Regions from separate parts of the Sporosarcina sp. CAU 1771 genome, predicted to be linked through region 2. Evidence: riboswitches for the same ligand, from Rfam matches in the RefSeq annotation. Region 2 holds a riboswitch; each other region holds the start of a gene.
The links. Region 2 has a riboswitch for S-adenosylmethionine ahead of msrA (peptide-methionine (S)-S-oxide reductase MsrA). Riboswitches for the same ligand answer to the same signal wherever they lie in the genome.

Region 1: linked by a shared signal. The riboswitch ahead of ACXYMX_RS13720 (O-acetylhomoserine aminocarboxypropyltransferase/cysteine synthase family protein) and the one ahead of msrA (peptide-methionine (S)-S-oxide reductase MsrA) in region 2 are both predicted to bind S-adenosylmethionine.
Region 3: linked by a shared signal. The riboswitch ahead of metA (homoserine O-acetyltransferase MetA) and the one ahead of msrA (peptide-methionine (S)-S-oxide reductase MsrA) in region 2 are both predicted to bind S-adenosylmethionine.

Annotation. Positions count from the first base shown of each region.
Region 1 covers NZ_JBTLRN010000023.1:46,698-54,277, reverse strand. Annotated here, with positions in the region: gene ACXYMX_RS13725 (BCCT family transporter) at 1-909, shown strand, start outside; gene ACXYMX_RS13720 (O-acetylhomoserine aminocarboxypropyltransferase/cysteine synthase family protein) at 981-2,270, opposite strand; SAM riboswitch class I at 2,417-2,532, opposite strand; gene ACXYMX_RS13715 (aminotransferase) at 2,617-3,975, opposite strand; gene ACXYMX_RS13710 (PucR family transcriptional regulator) at 4,245-5,870, shown strand; gene ACXYMX_RS13705 (ABC transporter permease) at 5,925-6,749, opposite strand; gene ACXYMX_RS13700 (ABC transporter permease) at 6,760-7,580, opposite strand, start outside.
Region 2 covers NZ_JBTLRN010000018.1:56,073-63,652, forward strand. Annotated here, with positions in the region: gene ACXYMX_RS12080 (aldo/keto reductase family protein) at 99-917, opposite strand; gene ACXYMX_RS12085 (hypothetical protein) at 1,074-1,391, shown strand; gene ACXYMX_RS12090 (pseudouridine synthase) at 1,941-2,636, shown strand; gene ACXYMX_RS12095 (amino acid permease) at 2,785-4,113, shown strand; gene ACXYMX_RS12100 (LysE family transporter) at 4,098-4,724, opposite strand; gene msrA (peptide-methionine (S)-S-oxide reductase MsrA) at 4,890-5,429, opposite strand; SAM riboswitch class I at 5,544-5,655, opposite strand; gene ACXYMX_RS12110 (nucleoside deaminase) at 5,905-6,402, opposite strand; gene ACXYMX_RS12115 (hypothetical protein) at 6,463-6,921, opposite strand; gene ACXYMX_RS12120 (TOTE conflict system archaeo-eukaryotic primase domain-containing protein) at 6,962-7,366, opposite strand.
Region 3 covers NZ_JBTLRN010000007.1:100,754-108,333, reverse strand. Annotated here, with positions in the region: gene ACXYMX_RS07780 (thioredoxin family protein) at 1-245, shown strand, start outside; gene ACXYMX_RS07775 (hypothetical protein) at 430-1,569, shown strand; gene ilvA (threonine ammonia-lyase IlvA) at 1,616-2,884, opposite strand; gene ACXYMX_RS07765 (catalase) at 3,066-5,114, shown strand; SAM riboswitch class I at 5,191-5,299, shown strand; gene metA (homoserine O-acetyltransferase MetA) at 5,403-6,311, shown strand; gene ACXYMX_RS07755 (DMT family transporter) at 6,420-7,358, shown strand; gene ACXYMX_RS07750 (basic amino acid ABC transporter substrate-binding protein) at 7,515-7,580, shown strand, end outside.

The DNA.
Region 1 (7,580 bases), on a different contig from region 2:
GGAGTTGCCACAACTCTCGGCTTCGGAGCCGTTCAGATTAACGCAGGTCTTAATTACTTGTTCGGCGTTGAAATTGGTATAACCTCCCAGTTTTTCATCATCGCCGCTGTAACCGTATTATTCTTAATATCCGCGTGGTCGGGATTAAGTAAAGGAATTAAATACTTATCCAACACGAACTTGATACTCGCACTTATTCTTCTTGGATTCGTTGTTGTATTGGGTCCTACTTTGTTAATATTCAACATCTTTACAGATACTCTTGGCAGTTACTTATCAAACATTGTTCAAATGAGTTTACGTACTGCACCTCTCAATTCAACGGATAGGGAATGGCTGGATGGCTGGACGATTTTTTACTGGGCTTGGTGGGTTTCATGGGCTCCGTTTGTCAGCATGTTCATCGCCCGTGTTTCAAAAGGGAGAACAATTCGTGAATTTATGATTGGTGTACTTGTTGCACCTACTCTTCTTGGTGCATTTTGGTTTTCAGCATTTGGGTCAACGGCAATTGACATTCAAAAAAATGGAATCGTTGATCTTACGACTTCCTCAACAGAATTAACAATCTTTGAGATGTTTAAAACTATGCCTTTAGGTTTTGTTATATCAATTTTCGCTATTTTGCTAATCTCTTCTTTCTTTATTACTTCTGCAGATTCAGCAACTTTCGTTCTTGGTATGCAGTCAACGAATGGGTCGTTAACTCCACCTAATAGTGTGAAGCTCATTTGGGGAGTTATTCAATCTACAATTGCTTTAATCTTACTCTCTGTGAACGGACTCACGGCATTACAAAATACAATCATTATAGCTGCACTGCCGTTCTCGTTTATTATGCTTCTCATTATTGTCTCATTATTAAAGGCATTAAAAGCAGAAGCCAAAGCTATGAAATTAAAAAGATAAACAAACAATTGAACACAAAAGAGCCGCCAAAGAATATTTTCTTTGACGGCTCTTTTTCGTTTGAATATTTATTATACGTTAACTGGAACTGCTTTCTCAATCGCTTGTGTAAGATCTGCAATGATATCTTCCGTTGCTTCAAGACCAACTGAAAGACGAATTAAGTCTTCTGTAACTCCAGACTTTTCAAGATCTTCTGCACTCAATTGTTGGTGTGTTGTAGAAGCTGGATGAATAATAAGTGATTTTGCATCGCCAACGTTTGCAACGTGGGACCAAATCTTCACATTATCAATCACTTTACGACCTTCTTCACGTCCACCTTTAATTCCAAAGTTCACAATTGAACCAAAACCATTTTTCAAATATTTCTTTCCTAATTCGTAAGATGCATGTTCTTCAAGACCATTGTACGTAACCCACTCAACAGATGGATGATCTTTTAGGAATTTAACAACTTCAAGAGCATTGTCATTGTGCTTCGGTATGCGTAAGTGAAGTGTTTCAAGTCCTTGCAAGAAGTTAAATGCGCTGTCCGGATTTAAACATGGTCCGAAATCACGTAATAATTGCACTCGAAGTTTCGTAGCAAACGCTGCGCCTGCTGTATCAATCCCGTAACGTAGACCGTGATAAGTTGTATCAGGCTCTGTAAAACCAGGGAACCTTCCTTGCGTCCAGTCAAATGTTCCTGCGTCTACTGCAATTCCACCGATTGTAGTACCATGCCCACCAATCCACTTTGTAGCCGAGTGAATAACAACGTCTGCACCAAATTCGATTGGATTTGAACCGTATGGTGACGGGAACGTGTTATCGATTAGAAGTGGAAGTCCATTTTCATGTGCAACTTTTGCTACAGCTTCAATATCTAACACATTTAGACTTGGGTTGCCCACTGTTTCAGCAAAAAATCCTTTTGTTTTGTCTGTAATTGCTGCACGGAAGTTTTCTGGGTCTGTTGAATCTACGAACTTCACATTAATGCCATACTTTGGAAGAGTGACAGCGAATAAGTTAAATGTACCACCGTATAAATTCTCGGCTGCTACGATTTCATCGCCAGCACCCGCAATATTCAAAATGGAAAAAGCAATTGCAGCCATTCCAGAAGATAATGCAACTGCTGCTGATCCACCTTCTAGTAAAGCAACGCGTTGTTCAAATACATCTACAGTCGGATTCGTGATTCTAGAATAAATATTGCCTGCTTTCTGTAGTGCGAAAACGCCTTGCGCATGCTCTGTATCAGGAAACACAAAAGATGTCGTTCTATGAATTGGAACTGCGCGTGATCCTGTTACTGGATCCGGCACTTGGCCACCATGTAAAAGTTGAGTTTCAGGTTGTAAGTTTGTCATTTTATATTACCTCCAAGTTTTTTTTGATGGAAACGCGGTGATGTAGGAGGCTTTATTTTCTTTTAGCGGTAATTAACTATTCGCTAAAAGAAAATAAAAATAACCCCCTTCGCTTAAGAAGAGGGTTATGCTTTCGCTTATTCCTCCCCTTATCTTTCAGACCGTTCGCACGAGTCTGTAGGAAGTAGCACCTTTGCAAGTTGGTCGTTTGCTGGTTGCTGGGCATCGCAGGGCCTATTCCCTCCGCCGCTCTTGATAAGAGTGTGAACTATTCAGTTTTCCATCTTGTTACACAGTATAATACCGAACTGAATACAAAGTCAAGCCCTTTGTTGAAATATTTATATTATTCATTTTCCTTGAACACTTTTTTAAGAACAGCAACAATAAAATCAAAGTCTTCATCCGTGCAGGATAGCGGTGGGCTTAATGCAACAATATTATTAAAGCCGGCAACTGTATCTCCGTTTCTTCCCACGATTAGCCCGTTTGCTTTACAATCACCCATAATTTTAGCAACTCGCTCATTTGTAGCAGGTTCTCTTGTGTCTTTATTTTCTACCAGCTCGATTCCTAATAGGAACCCGAGTCCACGAATTTCTCCTACATACGGATGATCATTTAAAGGTTCCAACTCTTTTAGAAGCCTTTCCCCAAGTTCAGTAGAACGCTCAAAAAGGTTTTCCCTTTCCATAATTTCAATATTCTTTAGTGCTACTGCGCAAGCAGCTGGATTTCCACCAAATGTATTCACATGGCGGAAATGACTATTTTCTTCGCCCGTATCAAATTTCTCGTAGATGTCTTTTCGAACCGCTGTTACAGACAAAGGTAAATAAGCGCTCGTCAATCCCTTTGCCATCGTAACGATATCTGGCTTGAGGTTATAATGCTGATGAGCAAATGCTTTACCCGTTCGCCCGAAACCACAGATTACCTCATCTACAATTAGTAAAACACCATGACGTTTACAAATCTCTTGTACTTTTTCGAGATAAATTGGATGAGGGATTAAAATACCTCCACCTGTTATGATAGGCTCTAAAATAATCCCAGCGATTGTTTCTTTTTGCTCCCAAATAATCTTCTCTTCAAATTCTTGTGCTCGCTGAATATTGTATTCTTCTATTGATTGACCAGCAGGTTTTCGGTAATTATCTGGTGGAGCAACATGTAAGAAACCAGGTGCAAGCGGTTCGTATTTATATTTCCTCAGCGCTTGACCAGTTGCTGCCAAAGCTCCCATAGAACTACCGTGATACGCACGATAACGGGAAATGAATTTATAACGGGAAGATTCTCCGTTTTGCTGATGGTATTGACGAACCAACTTAAACGCTACTTCATTCGCGTCCGAACCACTGTTTGAATAGATTATTTTATAATCATCACCAAGCATCTCACTCAACTTTTGAGCTAACTCAATCGCTGGTCCATGACTTTGTATCATCGATGCATATGGAAGTTTCTTCATCTGCTCATAGGCAGCTAATGCTAATTCTTCCCTACCATATCCAACGTTTACAGCCCATAATCCAGACATGCCATCCAAATAACGATTTCCTTTGTGATCTGTAATCCATGCGCCTTCTCCACTCTCGATAATCATCGGGCGCTTCGTTTCATCATAGGAAGAAATGTGATGCCATACATTCGCACGGTCCTTCTCAGCAATTTCATCAACTTGATTATTCAAAACTGTCATGTGTAGTACTCCCCTTCTCTTTTAAAATAATTAGCCCCTAAAAACAATTCACTCGATTAACTTTTTGTCCATTAATAAAGAAAAAAAGTTGGCAACGCTTACTCCCCAAATCTTCCGAAATTTCAATCCGTTATGTTACGTTCTTCTTAGTTGACTCTATTAAAATCTAACTTCATACTATTACTTTACAGACTATTCATTTAGTTGTCATTTGACATAGTGTCAAATGATTGGATGATTATTTCAACACTTAGGAGGCATATCACATAATGAACGATATTAAATTAGACGTTCAAGCTGTTTTAACTCGTGATTCATTCAAAACTGCAAAACTAGTAGCCGGATTCAACGGCATAGACAGAACCGTAAAGTGGTCTCACATTTTAGAAACCAATGAATTTAATTCGCTTATAAACGGTGGCGAGTTAATTTTAACAACAGGAGTTGGATTGCAACACGATCTCTCATCTCAATTAGAGTATGTGAAAAACCTCATCGAAAAGGGCGTTGCTTGCCTGTGTATAGAAATAGGTACGTTCGTGAAAAAAATATCGCCTGAAGTTATTGAGTTGGCCAACCAACAAAAATTTCCAATCATTATCTTTGAAGAAATCGTAAAATTCGTTGATATTACTCAGGATCTGCATTCATTTATCATTAATCAACATCATGAAATGCTATCCCAATTAGACAAACTCTCCAGGAAGTTTATCGATCTTTCTCTCTCGCATAATGGCATTTTAAAAATTCTTCAAGAGTTGCATGAACATTTTGGAAGTAATGTATTTTTTATTAGTGAAAGTAAAAAACCTTACTACTACCCGACAGAAATAAAGCAGATAGAAATTCCTTTGCGCGCATACATTCAGAACGAGCTTCCAGAAAATGCTGAACAGAAAATATTTCCATTAGGTGAGGATCTATTTGCACTTATGCCAGTTCGAGTGCTAGGACAAATATGGGGATATTTGTGTTTACAAACCAAACATCCGGTTGCAAATGAATTTTTGTTTTTAATTTTGGATCGGGCAGCGCTTGCAATCGCTCAAATTTTACTTCGAAATCAAACCATAGAAGAGCGCAAACAAAACTTGGAAGATAAATTTGTTCGAACGATCGTTAGCGGTAGAGAATATGAACAAGATGACTTGCACTCATACTTACCTCCTCCTAGCCGCAATATGCACTTCAGAATGTTTATCATTCAATTAAACTCTCAAGAGTTCAATTTTAGCGAAGAAGAGTGGGACGAAGTTAAACTTCAACGTTCTATGATAGTTCGCTCACTTTTTAAGCAACAAGGATTTTTTCCAACTGTTTCTGCAAGAAGAAACGAAATTGTTGTTATTGCTTCATTCATTGCTGCTGATTACCTGAAAAAAGATCATAGTAGGTTTTTGCAAATCCAACAAACCGTTCTTCAAATGAAAGCTTCTAATTTCATTCAAGGAAGTTCTTGTAAATTCGGTATCAGTATGGTGTACACGAACGTTTCTGACATACCCAGAAGTTATGATGAGGCTCGTAAAGTACTAGAACTACATGACTCAGGAATACTGCAAAGTGACTTCTATGAAAAAGCTGGCATTTACAGACTCCTACTTCCATTAAAAGAAGCCAATCTGCTTGAAATTTATTGCAAATCCTACTTAGATGAAGTTTTTGAATATGACCGAAAAATGGGCGCAAATCTCTTTGAAACACTTAGTGTACTTCTTGAATGCAGTGGCTCTAAAAAAGAAACTTCCGACCGTTTATTTATCGTAAGACAAACACTCTATCACCGAATCGACCGTCTTGAATCGATTCTTGGTAAAGACTTTATGGAACCTGCAAACCGGATTGCTCTTGAAGTAGCCATCCATGCGCATCAACTAATAACTTTCTCCGATTAAATAGTTAGCGACATAACCAATTACATTTAACTGTAATTAATTATGCCGCTTTTCTTAATTTGAACGAGGATCCATAATATCCCTAATCGCATTACTTAACATGTAAAATCCTAATACCATAAATGTAATTGCAATCCCCGGTGCGTATGTATACCAAGGCGCACTCGTTAAGTACGCTTGAGAGTCTCTCAGCATACGTCCCCAGCTCGGATCAGGTGGTTGAACACCTAAACCTAAGTAACTCAGACTCGCTTCCGCTAACATTGCAATCGCAAAGCTGACAGATCCTGCAACGATGAGTGGTGAAGAAACGTTCGGAAGTATATGTCTAAACATAATACTAAACGGCTTCACACCTACTAGTTTCGCAGAAAGAACATATTCCATTTCTTTGTGTTGCACAAATCCGCTTCGAGCAACCCTTGAAATCCCAGGAATTGCAATGATGCCGAGAGCAATTGACGTATTCACCATTCCTGGTCCGAATACCGCTACAAGCATTAACGCTAAAATAATACCTGGGAATGCCATTAATGCATCCATCAACCTCATAAAAACTTCATCAATCCATCCGCCGACATATCCAGCAATACCACCAATGAGGGTTCCAAAGACGAGTCCAATGCTAACGGTTACTCCACCAACAAAGAACGCAGTCTGAGCCCCCTTCATGATTCTACTAAATATATCTCGGCCAAATTCGTCTGTCCCAAACCAATGCACAGCACTTGGGGCATTTAATTTATTCGCGATGCTCATTCCATTCACGTCATGCGGTGTATAGAAAAAACTAACAAGCATTAATAATAGAAAAGACGAAACGATTAGGAGGCCCAGAATTAAATTAATATTTTTGCCATGCTTCATTAATGATTTCATGTTGACCTCCTTATGACATACGTATTCGGGGATCGAGAACCGAATATAAAATGTCTACCAAAAAGTTTATAAATACGACTACGATTGTAATGTACATAACGATTCCTTGAACGAGTGGAAAATCACGGTAACTAATTGAAGTGATCAATAACTTTCCTAGTCCAGGAAGTCCAAATACTTGTTCTACAATAATTGTTCCTGCGACAACTTCAGCAGCTATTAGTCCGAATATCGTTAGTATTGGAATCATAGAATTTCGAAGCACATGCTTATAAATTACTAAATTATCTTTAATTCCTTTACTCCGAAGTGTTCGAACATAGTCAAGTCTGAACTGCTCTAGAATTGCATTCCTTACATAGCGAAACTTAACCGCAATTTGAGGGATAGCAATCGTCAAAGCTGGTAATATTAAGGATCCCATTGCTCCTGAGATACTTTTCGACCACGGTGTATACCCACTTACAGAAAGAAAACTAAAGTTCATCCCAACATAGAGAATTAATAGCATACCTAACCAAAATGAAGGGATTGCCATCCCTACTTGCGTAGCAGTTGATAAGACAACATCACTTAGCTTATCTTGTCTTCTAGCAACAAATATCCCAAGTGGAATGGCAACGATAACTACAATTGAAAGCGAGATAACCGCTAATGAAATCGTAACCGGAAGCCGATCTATTATTAATTCGGATACTGGTTTTGAAAAGCGAATTGATTGACCTAAATCACCCGTAAGTAATCCACCCATCCAGTCAAAATATTGAATATGAAGGGGTTGGTCTAACCCAAGTTGGGCTTTTAATGTTTCGACTTGTGCTTCGTCGGCAT
Region 2 (7,580 bases):
GACACGATTCGGAATTGAGTCGAAGTTGTGTGGTGCACAGGCATCTTTTTTAGTTATCTCAAGTAATTGTTACTAAAAGTACCAGATACCCAATGAATTCAATGAGAACCTGGTAACTGGGCAATACGGTCACGTTCGCTTGCAGTGAGTTCAAAGTCAAAAATATCTAAACTTTGGGCTTGGCGATCTATATGATGAGACTTAGGAATGACGATCACATCACGTTCAATTTGGTAGCGTAACACAACTTGTGCGTATGTTTTTCCGTACGGGTTACCGATTTCTTCTAGTACCTGCTTGGCATTTTCATCGATACCGCCTAATGGAGACCATGCCACAGTTGCAATGTCACTCTTTTTATTATAGTCAATTAATTCTTCATTCCAGTTACCGACTTGGGATTTAATTTGATTAACCGCTGGTGGCACGCTGCCATTTTCAAGAATTATATCCAGATGTTCTTTTTTAAAGTTAGAAACACCGATTGACTTAAACACTCCGCGATTATGGTAGTCTTCTAAAATACGCCACGCTTCCAGGATTTCAGCATGATCATCCCATGGATTATGGATAAGGAATAAATCAATATAGTCCGTTTGTAATTTCTCTAAGCTTTTCTCAATTTCAGCATGGGCCCAGTCTGTACCACCGAAACCTTCGAATGTATTGAGCTTCGTCGTGATAAAAAATTCTTCACGTGGCAGGGAAGATTTCTTTATCCCTTGTCCAAGAACTTCTTCATTCCTATATTTTTGAGCAGAGTCAAAATGACGGTAGCCGTTTTCAATGGCCCAGTCAATTTCCTCCGTGTCTCCTCTTAAAGCACCTGCGTATTGATTTCCCTCTTTACCATACGTATTTGTCCCACTTCCGACGATTGGAATGTCAATGCCATTATTTAATGTTAGATCCTTCATCTTAACCCCTCCTATACTATAGTTCTAACCTTACTCATACTAAAGTAAGGAAGCAATCTATTTGTTCAGTCAATAAATGATAACAAGGGCACCCAAACGTTATTTATCAAAAGAAAAAGGGTATACTTACATAGGTACAGTAAAGGAGGTTTTTTCATGGATCGAGTGAAATTGATTAATCTTTATGGTCAAGGTATTACTGATTGTGAAACAAGCCCTTTTGAAATGCTTGAAACCTTCCATATTCGAAGCGAGTTGCATCAGTTACCGCTAACGAAAGAAGAAAAAAAGATGGTAGCTTCCTACGATATGAAATTATTAAGTAATGCTGAACAAGTTTTTGAGCACACGAGTAAAGCCTATGACTTTTCGACATCCAAAGAGACCATGGACGAATGGTGGTGGCATTTAGATTTACTACTAAATGGTGAAATTCTATTCAATGCCACTTCTCTTTATGATGATGTGATTTAACACCGATTCCTTTTTTAGTGCCCGCCACTAATTTAATGCCTGTGCACCACACAACTTCAACACAATTTTGAATTGTGTCTAAATTGTGTGGTGCACAGGCATCTTTTCACAATTCATTTTTCTTAACCTTTTTGATAACGAACGTTTGATATTTTTCTTGTACTACCGGTAAATGGAAATGACCATACGCACTCGTACTAAGTGGACAGATTTGTTTCGTAATCACGTTACAAAGGTAAACAAAAATAAAACATCAAGATGGGAGGATAAGCAATGGCGAACGTAAATTATTGCCTGTGCACCACACAACTTCCAAACGATTTTGAATCGTTTCTAAATTGTGTGGTGCACAGGCATCCAAAAGTGCGAAATAACCAACCAAGGACTGTCCGAAAAAGCAGCATATCCGCCCGGTTGGACGTGGAAAGCGTGCCTCTGCAGTAAGCTATTCTGAATTCGGTTTTGCACCACACAACTCCAATTATTTGAAAGTGCGCAAATGGTACAATAGAAGATAGAGAAATTGTACATAAACGAGGTGCGGAAACATTGAGATTGAATCAGTATATTAGTTCTTCGGGATTTTGTTCTAGAAGACAAGCGGAGCGATACATTACTGCTGAAAAAGTTCTAGTGAATGGCGAGATTGCGCATCATGTTTATTTTGTTCAAGATAATGATCAGGTCGAAGTAGATGGTCATAAAATCAAGAAAAATTCTAAAGATATTTATATAATGCTCAATAAACCAAGCGGGATTACTTGCACAGCCTCTCCTAACATTGCTAATAACATTATTGACTTTGTATCCTATCCTGAACGCATATTTCCAGTTGGACGTTTAGATAAAGAAACTGAAGGTCTGATTTTATTAACAAATGACGGAAGCGTTGTAAATAAGTTAATGAAAGAAGAAAATAACAATGAAAAAGAATACATTGTAACAGTCAATAAAAAAATCACCGATACGCTTATAGTAGGGTTATCAAACGGTGTAGATATTTACAATCCAAGAAAAAAAGGCTATACACGAACAAATCCATGCCCTGTACTTCAGCTGGATGCGTATACGTTTCGCATCGTGCTTTCACAAGGATTGAATCGACAAATCCGGAGAATGTGCAGACGTTTTCAATATACAGTTACTCATTTACAAAGAATTCGAATCAAGCACATTCAACTGGGTTCATTAGAACGCGGTCAATGGCGTCACTTGACTAAAGAGGAAATAGCTGGGCTTGATTGAGTGCGCCTGTGCAAGATACAACTTAGACACGATTCAAAATTGTCTAGAAGTTGTGTGGTGCACAGGCATCTTATTGGGTTTTCACAACACTGCACCACACATAATTCGACCTATTAGTGGAAGACTATGTTTTTGTGGAGGTGTATAAATGGATGAAAAAGCAAATCTTACTTGGTGGCAATTATCTCTAATTGGGATTGGCAGCATGATTGGCACAGGGTTTTTCCTAGCATCAAGTATAGCGATTCAAATGACGGGTCCTTCAGTCATCTTGGCTTTTATCATGGCTGGAAGTGCTACATATATCGTTTTTGAAGCACTCGCAAAAATGTCCGTAAAAGATCCCCAGAAAGGATCTTTTCGTACCTATGCCAAAAAAACATATGGGCGTTGGGCTGGTTTTAGCAGTGGTTGGGTGTACTGGAGTTCAGGAATGTTAATCATTGGTAGCCAACTTACTGCTATTTCGCTACTCTCTAGATTTTGGTTCCCTACAGTTAAATTGTGGATATTCACATCCATTTATGCCGTTTGCGGTCTGATTGTCCTCTTTATTGGCGCGAAAGCGTTTGGAAAATTAGAAAGCGTATTTGCTGTTATGAAAATTGCCGGGATTTTTATGTTTATTGTCATTGCAGTCTTAGCACTTATAGGGGTACTCGACGGAAATCTAAAGGAAGGCATTCCTCAATCTGTCGGCGAGTTTTTCCCAAAAGGAATCATCGGGTTTTGGAGCGCACTAACCTTCGCCTTTTATGCGTATGGAGGAATCGAACTAATGGGCGTAATGGCTATCCATCTTAAAAATAAGGACGATGCTCCCAAGTCTGGAAAAGTACTGTTAGGGCTACTTGGCATCGTTTACGTTTCCGCCCTTTCGTTAGCGCTACTACTGCTGCCATACGATAAGTTCAGGGAAAATAAAAGCCCATTTGTTGAAGCTTTGTTGGGTGTGAGTCATATCGAGTTTTTTCCACATGTATTTACTGCTGTCATTATTATTGCGGGGTTTTCAGCGATGTCAGCATCCCTATTTGCGGTAACAACAATCCTTCAAACACTATCAGAAGATGGAGATGCCCCAAAGATATTTAGCAAACAAACGAAAATGAAATTAGAAATGCCACTACCTGCAGTTTCATTAACATCTATCGGACTTGTTCTTTCTATTGTTACCTCTTTAGTATTGCCTGATAAAGTGTTTGAATATATAACGACAGCCGCCGCATTGATGCTTCTTTATAATTGGCTTTTAATTTTAGTGATGTATCACAAATTAATTGAGCCAACTAGAATCGATAAAGTAAAGAGAATGATTGGTATCATTTTAGTCGCTTTGTCCGTTAGTGGTACACTTTTTCATCAAACAAGTCGTCCTGGTTTCTTGATCAGCTTAGGATTCCTTACAGTTATCGGAATGATCGTCTTGTCGTTACGAAATAAATGGAAGAACGAAACCACTCAAAATACAGTTTGATACGCTTGGTACCCAAAGTATACGCCAAATCCAATCATAAATAAGGAAGATATAATGGAAATCACCTTCAACAGCCTAATCGATACTAATTTGCGAGCACCACTAGATATCATGGCGATGATTGTATCCCATAAGAGGACGCCTCCTATAATGGCCACACTATTGATGATTAATTGATAACCTGAAAAATTTCCAGCATTCTCTGCTAGAATCGAACCGTAGATCCCTAGCCAAAAAAGAATGGATAGCGGATTTAACAATGCAATCAAAAAACCTGAGAATAGGGAACGTCTGAGACGAACTTCCTTACCGAATTTTAGCAACAATGTAATTTTATGTATCGAAAGTAAACTCTCTACCCCCGTATAGATTAGAACAAAGCAACCAAACAACCAAAGTATTATTTTTACAAGCGGGAACTCAATCATTTGGCCAATTCCCAAGTAGACCATGATCATATATAGAACGTCGGCCGTTAAAGCACCCATACCTAACATCCATGCATGAAAAAACCCGTTTTTAATACCTGTATCCAGCATCGCGGCATTGACTGGACCGATTGGCGCAGCTAAAGATACACCTAAAATCATATAGGCAGCTATCGAGTTCATAACACAGGCCTCCCGAAAAAGAACTTCTTTGCATCCTATTCTTGAGGAGTACCTTGTACAACCAAATCAAAAATTAATGCCTGTGCACCACACAACTTCTAGACAATTTTGAATCGTGTCTAAGTTGTGTGGTGCACAGGCATCTTTTGCTAGTCAACTATACCTTTAAACTTTTACTTTCCAATTCTCTCGAATGAAAGGCGCTCTTCCAGATTGCTCTTTAAAGTTCGAATACTTTTCTGGGTTTTTACGATAATAACCTTGGTGGTAATCCTCTGCGGGATAGAAAGTTTTCGCTTCAACAATCTCTGTAACAATCGGCTTATCAAAACGCCCACTATTAATTAGTTCTTCTTTGGATTGTTCTGCAATTTCTTTTTGTTGCGCATTATGATAAATGATTTCTGTACGATATGAGGATCCCCGACTACCAAATTGTCCGCCTGCATCCGTCGGATCAATTTGTTGCCAATATAATTCTACAAGCTTCTTGTATGGATAGATGGCTGGGTCATATGTAATTTGCACAGCTTCCGTATGTCCCGTAACACCAGCACACACTTCTTCATACGTTGGATTTTCAGTGACACCGCCAATATAACCAGAAATAACCTTTTCTATGCCCGGTTGTGTATCAAACGGTTGAACCATACACCAAAAACACCCTCCCGCAAATGTTGCAACTTCATAATTATTATTAGTCATAAAAATCCTCCTTAGTTTGATGTTTTATAGTACTGACACAATTTCTTTGAAAATAAAAAACGACCTCTTAATAAAAATTAGACGTCACCGCATAATAAGTATTGCGTGCAAAACCTCTTATCTCACGGATTTAGTACTAGAACTGCTGAAATTGGCACCGTTTAAACAAAGCTCAATGGTTGATGAGGCTTCACTGGGTCAGTCCCTCCGCCTCTCTTTATAACAATTTTTAACTATGCTTTTGTGTCGTTCAGTTCATCGTCGTATATTCATACTAGTCTTCATATTCATACTAGTCCCTATATTCCGCCTTGTCAATGGGGTTAGTGATTGGTGACAGTCACCAAACACTAGGGTTGAAGTTTTTCACACTATCATTACAACTTGAATAAGCTATCGAAATCTAATGCCTGTTCACCACACAACTTAGACACGATTCTAAATCGTTCCCGAATTGTGTGGTGCACAGGCATTTTTAATTTTCCAAACTTTTCCCAATATAAAACTGTCGATGAAGTTCGCGTACTTGCTTAGCGAGTTCAGGTACAGGACCGTCTAGCTCAGTATCACGGATAACTTCTTGAATCGGCAAACTACGCACACGCGACTGCGTAACATCCACCCCAAACTCGGTCAACCACTCCACCAGTTGCTCAGACGAACTAACGAAAGCGATACGACCTAAACCTGCCCAACCATGAGCAGCAGCGCACATCGGACAATGTTCTCCCGAAGTATAGACCGTCGCCATCTTTCTATCTTCCAACGTCATGTTCTCCGCCGCCCAGCGCACCAAAGCAAATTCTGGATGCTTCGTATGATCTCCGTCACCAACATGGTTGCGCTCTTCCTTAAGCACCTTACCGTCGGCCGATACAAGGACTGAACCAAATGGTTGGTCCCCGTTTTCCAATGCAATCCTCGCTAGTTCAATGCACCGCTCAAGATGCTTCAAATCTGTATCATTTAACACAATAATCCTCCTTATTCTGTATTAAATATTCATGCCTTTTTACACCACACAGGCATCTTCTTAAATCTCTTCCAAATCACTCACTAACAGAATTTTACTATCTAGATCTGTCATTTTCTCTGTATATTCGAAAGCTAACTCTTTAAACTTCACGCTCTCATCGGCTTGCCCTAATACGTGGGAAGGTCTTGCAGCAGCCTCATAGCCGTATCCAATATAAAACGGAGCAAGATCCGCATCTACACTCACTGATATACATCGTTTCGCATACTTCAAAGCATTCTCTCCTTCGCCTGCCACCGCGTAAACTCGTGAAAGTTGCCAATAGCCTACAGAGAAATTCTTTTCCGTACATTCTTCTGCTTGCGTCCAATACCAGAACGAACTATGACAAAGGTGAATCATCTGTTCTTGATCTTCAGGTGATCTCGTTTCTTTGTCTAGAAAATCCCATACTTGATTAAAGCATATTGCTGCTAACTGTCTATGGGAAAAGACTGGAGTTTCGGTTTCTTTCATTTTAACGAATACCTCACTTTAATTGATGATTTTTACACTTTCATGCCTGTGCACCACACAACTTAGAAACTATTCGAAATCGTGTCGAAGTTGTGTGGTGCACAGGCATCCTAAAATCTATGAAAACTTGATCCGACAATGGGAGCAATTGGCGATGCTTACACTGACTACATTTAATCAGTGGTTTTTGACAAATTGGCTTTTGCCATTCTAAAGCACAAGCTGGTGTATAGCCATTTGTCCCTTTTTTCGACTCCCAACGAAGTGCGTAGACATCTTGTCTCCCTTGGAATAAACCTCTCAAAAGATTGACTTTCTCTTCTAAAGAAGATTGCTTACTTAAAATTTTTCTAGGGATATTGCTATTTTCCTGCTTCATCATCTTGACCAATAACTGCTTTAAATACTGATTCTCTCGTCGCAATTTCTCCATTTCATGATCCATCGTTGCACCCCTCCGATTTACATGTTCGATATAATTAGGATACCCTAATCAAGTAAATAAATATCAGTACACTAAAGTGATAGGATTATACCCCGCAATAAAACTGTGGCAGCCATTGACTTTATTTAAGCCGAATTGTATATCGTTTTGAATCTTATTTATTTCTCAATATTTTTCAAACATAGAAGTCGTTTTTTTATAACGAAAATGTTAT
Region 3 (7,580 bases), on a different contig from region 2:
CAGACTGGTGTCCAGATTGTCGAGTTATTGATCCGATATTACCAAGGATTGAAGTCGACTATCCGGAGTATGAGTTTATATCTGTAGATCGTGACGAATTCATCGATTTGTGTGGAGACCTAAGCATTTTTGGTATCCCGAGTTTCATTGCATTTCATAATGGTGAAGAAGCAGGCAGATTTGTTAGTAAAGACCGTAAAACACAAGAAGAAATTGAAAGCTTTATAAATGGACTTTCAAATTAAAACCGGTTTCATCTTTAAGAGAAAGCAATTAGTTTACGTATAAATAAAGGACTTCGATCTTCTCAGGCAGAAGTGATCGAGGTCTTTATTTTATTTGAAGTAAAACTATACCTGTTCAACTTTTGGATAGCGGTAACATACAACGGAGATGTAGAAAGTTAAAATTGGAAAAGGGGGCCATATATTGAAGGTAAGTAAACGAGTTCGATACTTAGTGGTGTTAACTGTCGTAACAATTTGTTTATTTCTAGTTTCTGGTTGTTCGATTTTCAATGAAGAACGAATTAGTGAAGAAGAAATGGAGTTGTTAGAAACCAAACTAAAAAATATACAAAGTGAAGGAGCTATCACCGAATCTGTTTGTGGGAAATTCGAAATTTATGAGGGTCAAACAGATACTTGTCATCCTCAAAAGAAGTGCAAAACAACTACGGAATGTGCGACGTTAGGAGATCAGCTGGCCGAACAAATTATTGAACGTTTTGGTGATTTGTTGACAGACTATGAATTCTCCGATGAAGGCGATTCCTATTTTGAGCAAGTACTTGCGAGGTATGAGCTTGAAGGTGATCTGTTAACGAACCCAGAATTCTTGGTCGTTGACGATGGACTTGAGAGTTATCGAGACGATGTAGAAAAGCATGTACGTATTTGGAACATGTTTACCAATCTAATCCCCGAAAGTGAGCGTCAAATGCTATCAGGTTTTCATATCATGACAGATGGAAACGAGGAAACCCTTGCTCAAGTGGAACCTGATGACGAAGACTTAAGTAAGTGGTGGTTAAGTATGGATATTTTAGATTCAAAAGAACTATTTATATCTCAAACGACATTGCTGCATGAATTTGCTCATTTACTAACATTGCAAGATAGTCAAATGGATATGAATGAAGAAGTAGTATTCTCGGAAGATGACGATGAAATCCATGAAACAGCCCCAGCCACATGTCAATATTTTTTTGTTGACGGCATGGGATGTATGAAGGAAGACTCGATGCTCCAGGCATATATTGAAACGTTCTGGCTAGATGTCTTAGATGAATGGGAGGAACGTGGGGTTGCGGAAGATGAAGATGTAGCGACTGAGTTTTTCATGGATTATGAGGATCAATTCGTTACCGATTATGCTGTAACTAGCCCTGTTGAAGACATTGCTGAAGTTTGGGCTTACTTTATATTGTCTCCAAAGAACGATGGTGATGAAATTTGGTTGCAAAAGATTTCATTCTTTTATCAATTCCCAGATCAAGTGAAATTAAGAGCCGAGATTCTTTCTAGGTTGCTTTCCTATTTATCGCAGAATGAGTTGCATATGCGATAAATAAGGATGAAAAAAAGGATAGCTTTTTAAGAGCTATCCTTTCAAATCAAATTAGTAAACCGAATAAATTACTACCTTTTTTAATTTCAGTATAAGAAAATCCGCTTTGTTCCATTCGCTCAACGAGTCCAGCGTAATCCTCGCTATTCTTCAATTCAATCCCAACGAGTCCAGGGCCACTTTCTTTATTGTTTTTTCTTGTATATTCAAATGTGATGATATCATCGTTCGGTCCAAGTACATTATCCAAAAATTGACGAAGCGCACCCGCTCTTTGTGGGAAATTAATGATGAAATAATGAAGTAATCCTTCATAGATTAATGATTTCTCTTTGATTTCTTGCATCCTCCCAATGTCATTATTACCACCGCTAATTACACATACAACTGATTTCCCTTTAATTTGATCTTTATAAAAGTCTAATGCAGCTATAGGTAAAGCCCCAGCAGGTTCAGCAATAATAGCATGTTGGTTATATAAGTCTAAAATAGTCGTACACACTTTGCCTTCAGGTACAACTACAATATCATCAAGGTATTTACGGCAAATTTCATATGTGATTTGACCTGAGCAGCCAACAGCAGCCCCATCCACAAACTTATCAATTGAATCTAAGTATATGACACCCTCGTTTTCGAAAGCAGCTTTCATACTTGCGGCACCAGCAGGTTCTACACCTATCATACGCGTATGAGGAGAAACGTTTTTGATGTAAGTTGATAACCCAGATGCAAGTCCTCCTCCGCCAATGCTTGAAAAGACATAATCTATAGATTCTTCTATGTCATTCATGATTTCGATTGCAACAGTTCCTTGACCAGCAATGATATCTAAATCATCAAAGGGATGAATGAAAAGTCGATCTTCCATTTTAGCGAATTCAATTGCACGAACAGAAGTATCGTCAAATGTATCACCAGTTAATATTATTTCTACATTGGAACGGCCAAACATTTTAACTTGGTCAATTTTTTGTTTTGGTGTAGTTAGCGGCATGAAAATCTTACCATCGATGCCTAAATGCGCACAGGCATAGGCAACACCTTGTGCATGGTTTCCAGCACTTGCGCAGACGATTCCTTTTTCACGTGCTTGTGCCTCAATCGTTTTTATTTTATAGTAAGCACCTCTTAATTTAAATGAGCGAACATGTTGTAAATCTTCCCTTTTTATATACACATGACAGTCATATTTTTCAGATAGGCGCTCGTTCCTTTGTAAAGGTGTATGCACGACGATATCTTTTAAAAGTTGATAAGCGATTAGGATATCTTCAATATGTAACGTTTTCGGTTCGTTGTTTTTTAATTTCATTACTTATCCACTTCTTTCGAATTAATTAAATATCCTGTGATTATAACATGAATGGAGTGAAGTATGTGAATATTATACACAATTTTTCAATAAAATAAAGTTTCATTCTTATAGATGTGAGCATATAGATAATGGGGATGGTATATATTGTGGCCCAATTAATTAGCTGGAAGGGGATAGCATGGAGAGTTCTTCAATAAATGAAAACAGTAAGAATGAACAATTAGAGAAATTCAGAGTGAACAATGATGGAACGAGACTAACTACAAATCAAGGACTACGTGTTTCGAATGACGAGCAATCCTTAACTGCAGGTCTTCGTGGACCAACACTTATAGAGGATTTTTATTTCCGAGAGAAAATTACACATTTCGATCATGAACGCATTCCGGAGCGGGTTGTACATGCAAGGGGATACGCAGCCCATGGGGAATTTGAGTTGTATGAATCAATGAGTGAATATACGACAGCAAAATTCTTACAAAAGCCAGGTACTAAGATTCCGCTTTTCACAAGATTTTCAAACGTTGTTGGAAGTAGGGGTTCGGCTGACACTGTGCGAGATGTTCGAGGATTTGCGGTAAAGTTTTATACAGAGGAAGGGAATTATGATTTAGTCGGAAATAATATACCTGTTTTCTTCATCCAGGACGCTTTAAAATTTCCTGATTTAGTCCATGCAATTCAACCTGAACCAAATAATGAAATTCCACAAGCATCATCTGCTCATGATACATTCTGGGATTTTATCGCCAACAATCAAGAATCAGCGCATATGATCATGTGGCTTATGTCGGACCGCTCAATTCCGAGAAGTTGGCGGATGATGGATGGTTTTGGTGTACACACGTTTCGCTTTGTGAATAAAGAGGGCAAAGCAAGATTTGTTAAGTTTCATTGGAAGCCTACACTGGGGGTGCATTCGTTAGTTTGGGATGAAGCACAGAAAGTTTCAGGGAAAGATCCGGACTTCCAGCGACGGGATTTATGGAATTCAATAGAAAATGGAAACTTTCCTGTATGGGAATTAGGCGTTCAAATGATTGAAGAAGCAGATGAGTTTATGTTCGATTTTGATGTGCTTGACGCAACAAAACTTTGGCCCGAAGAGATTGTCCCTGTAAAAATAATTGGTAAAATGACATTAAATCGAAATGTTGATAATGTTTTTGCGGAAACAGAGCAAGTGGCTTTCCATCCAGGAAATATTGTTCCGGGAATTGATTTCACAAATGACCCATTGCTTCAAGGAAGATTGTTTTCCTATTTAGATACACAACTTATAAGGCTAGGTGGCCCCAATTTTACTGAAATTCCAATTAATCGGGCAGTGTGTCCGATTCATAACAATCAACGCAATGGATACGGAAGACAAAGGATTGATGTAGGTCAAGTAAGCTATCATAAAAATTCATTAGCAAATAATACTCCTGCTACATCAAGTGCGAAAGAAGGTGGCTTTGTCCACTACCAGGAAAAAGTAGAGGGGCGTGTAATTCAGCAGCGAAGTGAGTCGTTCAAAGACTTTTTTTCGCAAGCCCGCCTATTCTGGAATAGTATGTCACCTCCTGAAAAAGAGCATATTGTCTCAGCATTCACTTTTGAGGTTGGTAAAGTAACTAGTCAATCGGTTAAACAACAAGTTGTGGATATGTTAGCACGGATAGACCAACGCATGGCAATTACTGTCGCAAAGGAAGTTGGTGTACAACGACCGACAGAGCCACAGTCGTTAGTAACTGCCTCCTCGCCAGCACTTAGTCAATCTGATACGATTAGCCTTCCGAACACATTAACGGTAGCTGTGTTGATTGGTAATGGGTTTAACGGCGCCGAAGTGTTGGATGCTGTTCAAACATTTTTAAACGCAGGAGTTGTTGTCAAAATAGTGGGCGAAAGACTAGGAACCATTAGAAGTACTGATAATTATCAAGTTGTGGTAAACGAAACGTTTCTTACAACAGATCCAGTCCTATTCGATTCACTTTATGTTGTAGGTGGAAAATCTAGTAATCCAATGAAGTTTTCGAGAGATATTACTTATTATATTAATGAAGCATTTAAGCATTATAAACCGATTGGATTTGCAACGAGTGGTATGCAATATCTTGAAAAGTCCCAGGCAGAAGAAGGGCCGGGCATCATTCTAACTAAAAATGACGCCAATTTCGGTACGCAGATGGTGAACGCCATTGCTCAGCAACGATTTTGGAATCGAGATATTTATTGACACGCCTAGAAAGGTAAAGACTCTATCTAATTGACATTATATTTAAGAGTAGTATAATTAATTCAAAATTGAATAGCTCTTATCAAGAGAAGCTAAGGGATATGGCCCATTGAAGCTTCAGCAACCTCTGAGTTTATCAGGAAGGTGCTACCTCCACCAAGATTCTTTATCTTGAGAGATAAGAAATGAGAACTTACACTCAATCCTCTTTTCTTTCATCATTAGAAAAGAGGATTTTTAATATTATTATTATTCATCATTTTTCCAGTAAAGAAAGGAAGAGATACAATGCCGATTAATATCCCAAAACAATTACCAGCTAGCGAACTGTTAAAAGCAGAGAAAATATTTGTGATGGATCAAGAGCGTGCAACTGCTCAAGATATCCGTCCGCTGAATATTATTATTTTAAATCTAATGCCTGAAAAGGAAAGAACGGAATTACAGCTTCTAAGGTTGCTTGGAAACACTCCGTTACAAGTAAATGTCACTTTTTTAAATATGGCAACCCATGAATCAAAAAATGTAAGTAAATCCCATTTGGATAACTTTTATAACACATTTGATGAAATTAAACATCAGCGTTTTGACGGAATGATAATTACGGGTGCACCGATTGAACATTTACAATTTGAAGACGTGAATTATTGGGGAGAACTACAAGGTATAATGGATTGGACCACGACCAATGTCACTTCTATATTACATATTTGTTGGGGTGCACAAGCTGCGTTGTATCATCATTATGGAATTGGGAAGCATGATTTACCTAAGAAATGCTTTGGTGTTTTCAACCATAGAGTTTTCGACCCGACCGTTGAACTTGTTCGGGGATTTAATGATGAATTTAATGCACCGCATTCTCGCTATACATCTGTTTCGATTAAAGAAATAGAGAATGATCCACGTTTAACACTGCTTGCCGTCTCTGAAGATGCTGGAGCATTTATTATTTTGTCAAATGACGCGAAGCATATAATGATTACGGGACATTTTGAATACGATGCAGGAACACTCGGTGAAGAATATTCACGTGATATGAATAAAGGTGTCGAAGTAGACTTGCCTGAAAATTACTTTCCGAATGACGATTCGACTAAAGAGCCTATGAATACATGGCGATCACATACGCATCTGCTATTTTCTAACTGGCTAAATTATTATGTTTATCAAGAAACTCCATATGAATGGAGCTAATATAATCTTTGTATAGAAGTTTTTGATACCGGCAAAGTAAACTCTGTATTCGAATCATAATTTTTGACTATACAAAGAAATACGGATGCAATTGAGAGGGAAGTTTAGATGCAACAAGAATTTAAAGGAAATATCCCTAAACGAATGACTGGAATTATATTGGTATTAATTGCAGCTGTAATGTGGGGAGTTTCTGGTACGGTGGCTCAGTTTCTTTTTGAGAAAAAGGAATTTAGCTCTGAATGGTTAGTTGTCAGTCGGTTACTTATAGCTGGAGTAGTCATGTTAGTGATTACGCGGGCTAGAGGAGAGAAAAGGATTTGGGATGTGTGGAAGCATAAGCACGATGCTTTCAGTATGGTTTTATTTAGTATATTTGGCATGTTAACGGTGCAATATACTTTTTTTGCAGCGATTCAACATTCAAATGCAGCAACTGCTACAATTCTTCAATACTTAGCGCCTGTTCTGATTGTATGTTATTCAGCAATACGAATTAAGAAGTTGCCTTCTAAAATTGAGGTTTTCGCGGTTGTATTGGCGTTAATTGGTACTTTCTTACTCGTTACAAAAGGCAGCATTTATAGTTTGTCAATATCAAAACTAGCTTTATTTTGGGGGATTGCTTCTGCATTCTCACTCGCCTTTTATACATTGCATCCTTTACAACTTCTTGCAAGATGGGGTTCAGGTATTGTTGTAGGTTGGGGCATGTTGGTGGGGGGGATTGCGTTTAGTTTTGTACATCCACCCTGGAAGTTTGAAGGCCAATGGGACATGCAGTCATTCAGTGCAGTGGTGTTTATTATTATTTTCGGAACGCTCATAGCTTTCTTTTTCTTTTTGGAAAGTTTAAAACATATAAAGGCTGCCGAGGCAAGTTTACTTGCTTGTGTAGAACCGCTTTCTGCAGCATTCTTAGCAGTTGTTTGGCTACAAGTTGCATTTGGAATAATTGAGTGGATTGGAACGGCATGTATATTATCTACAATTTTGATTTTATCACTTAGTAAACAGAAGAAAATACTTTATAAGGAAGAAGTCTAGCAAAATAGAGCTAGACTTTTTTGAATTGGTCTAGGAAGTAGTATTCAATATAGCTATTGTATAGAAGTACTTATTCATATATAATTAATACAATTACGCGGAATTTTAGAATATTCCGTAATTACAAATAACTTATTACATTTAGGGGGGATTTCATTGAAAAGAAGAATACGTTTATTTACAATGTTGATTTTTGTACTTAGCTTAGGATTGTTATTGGCT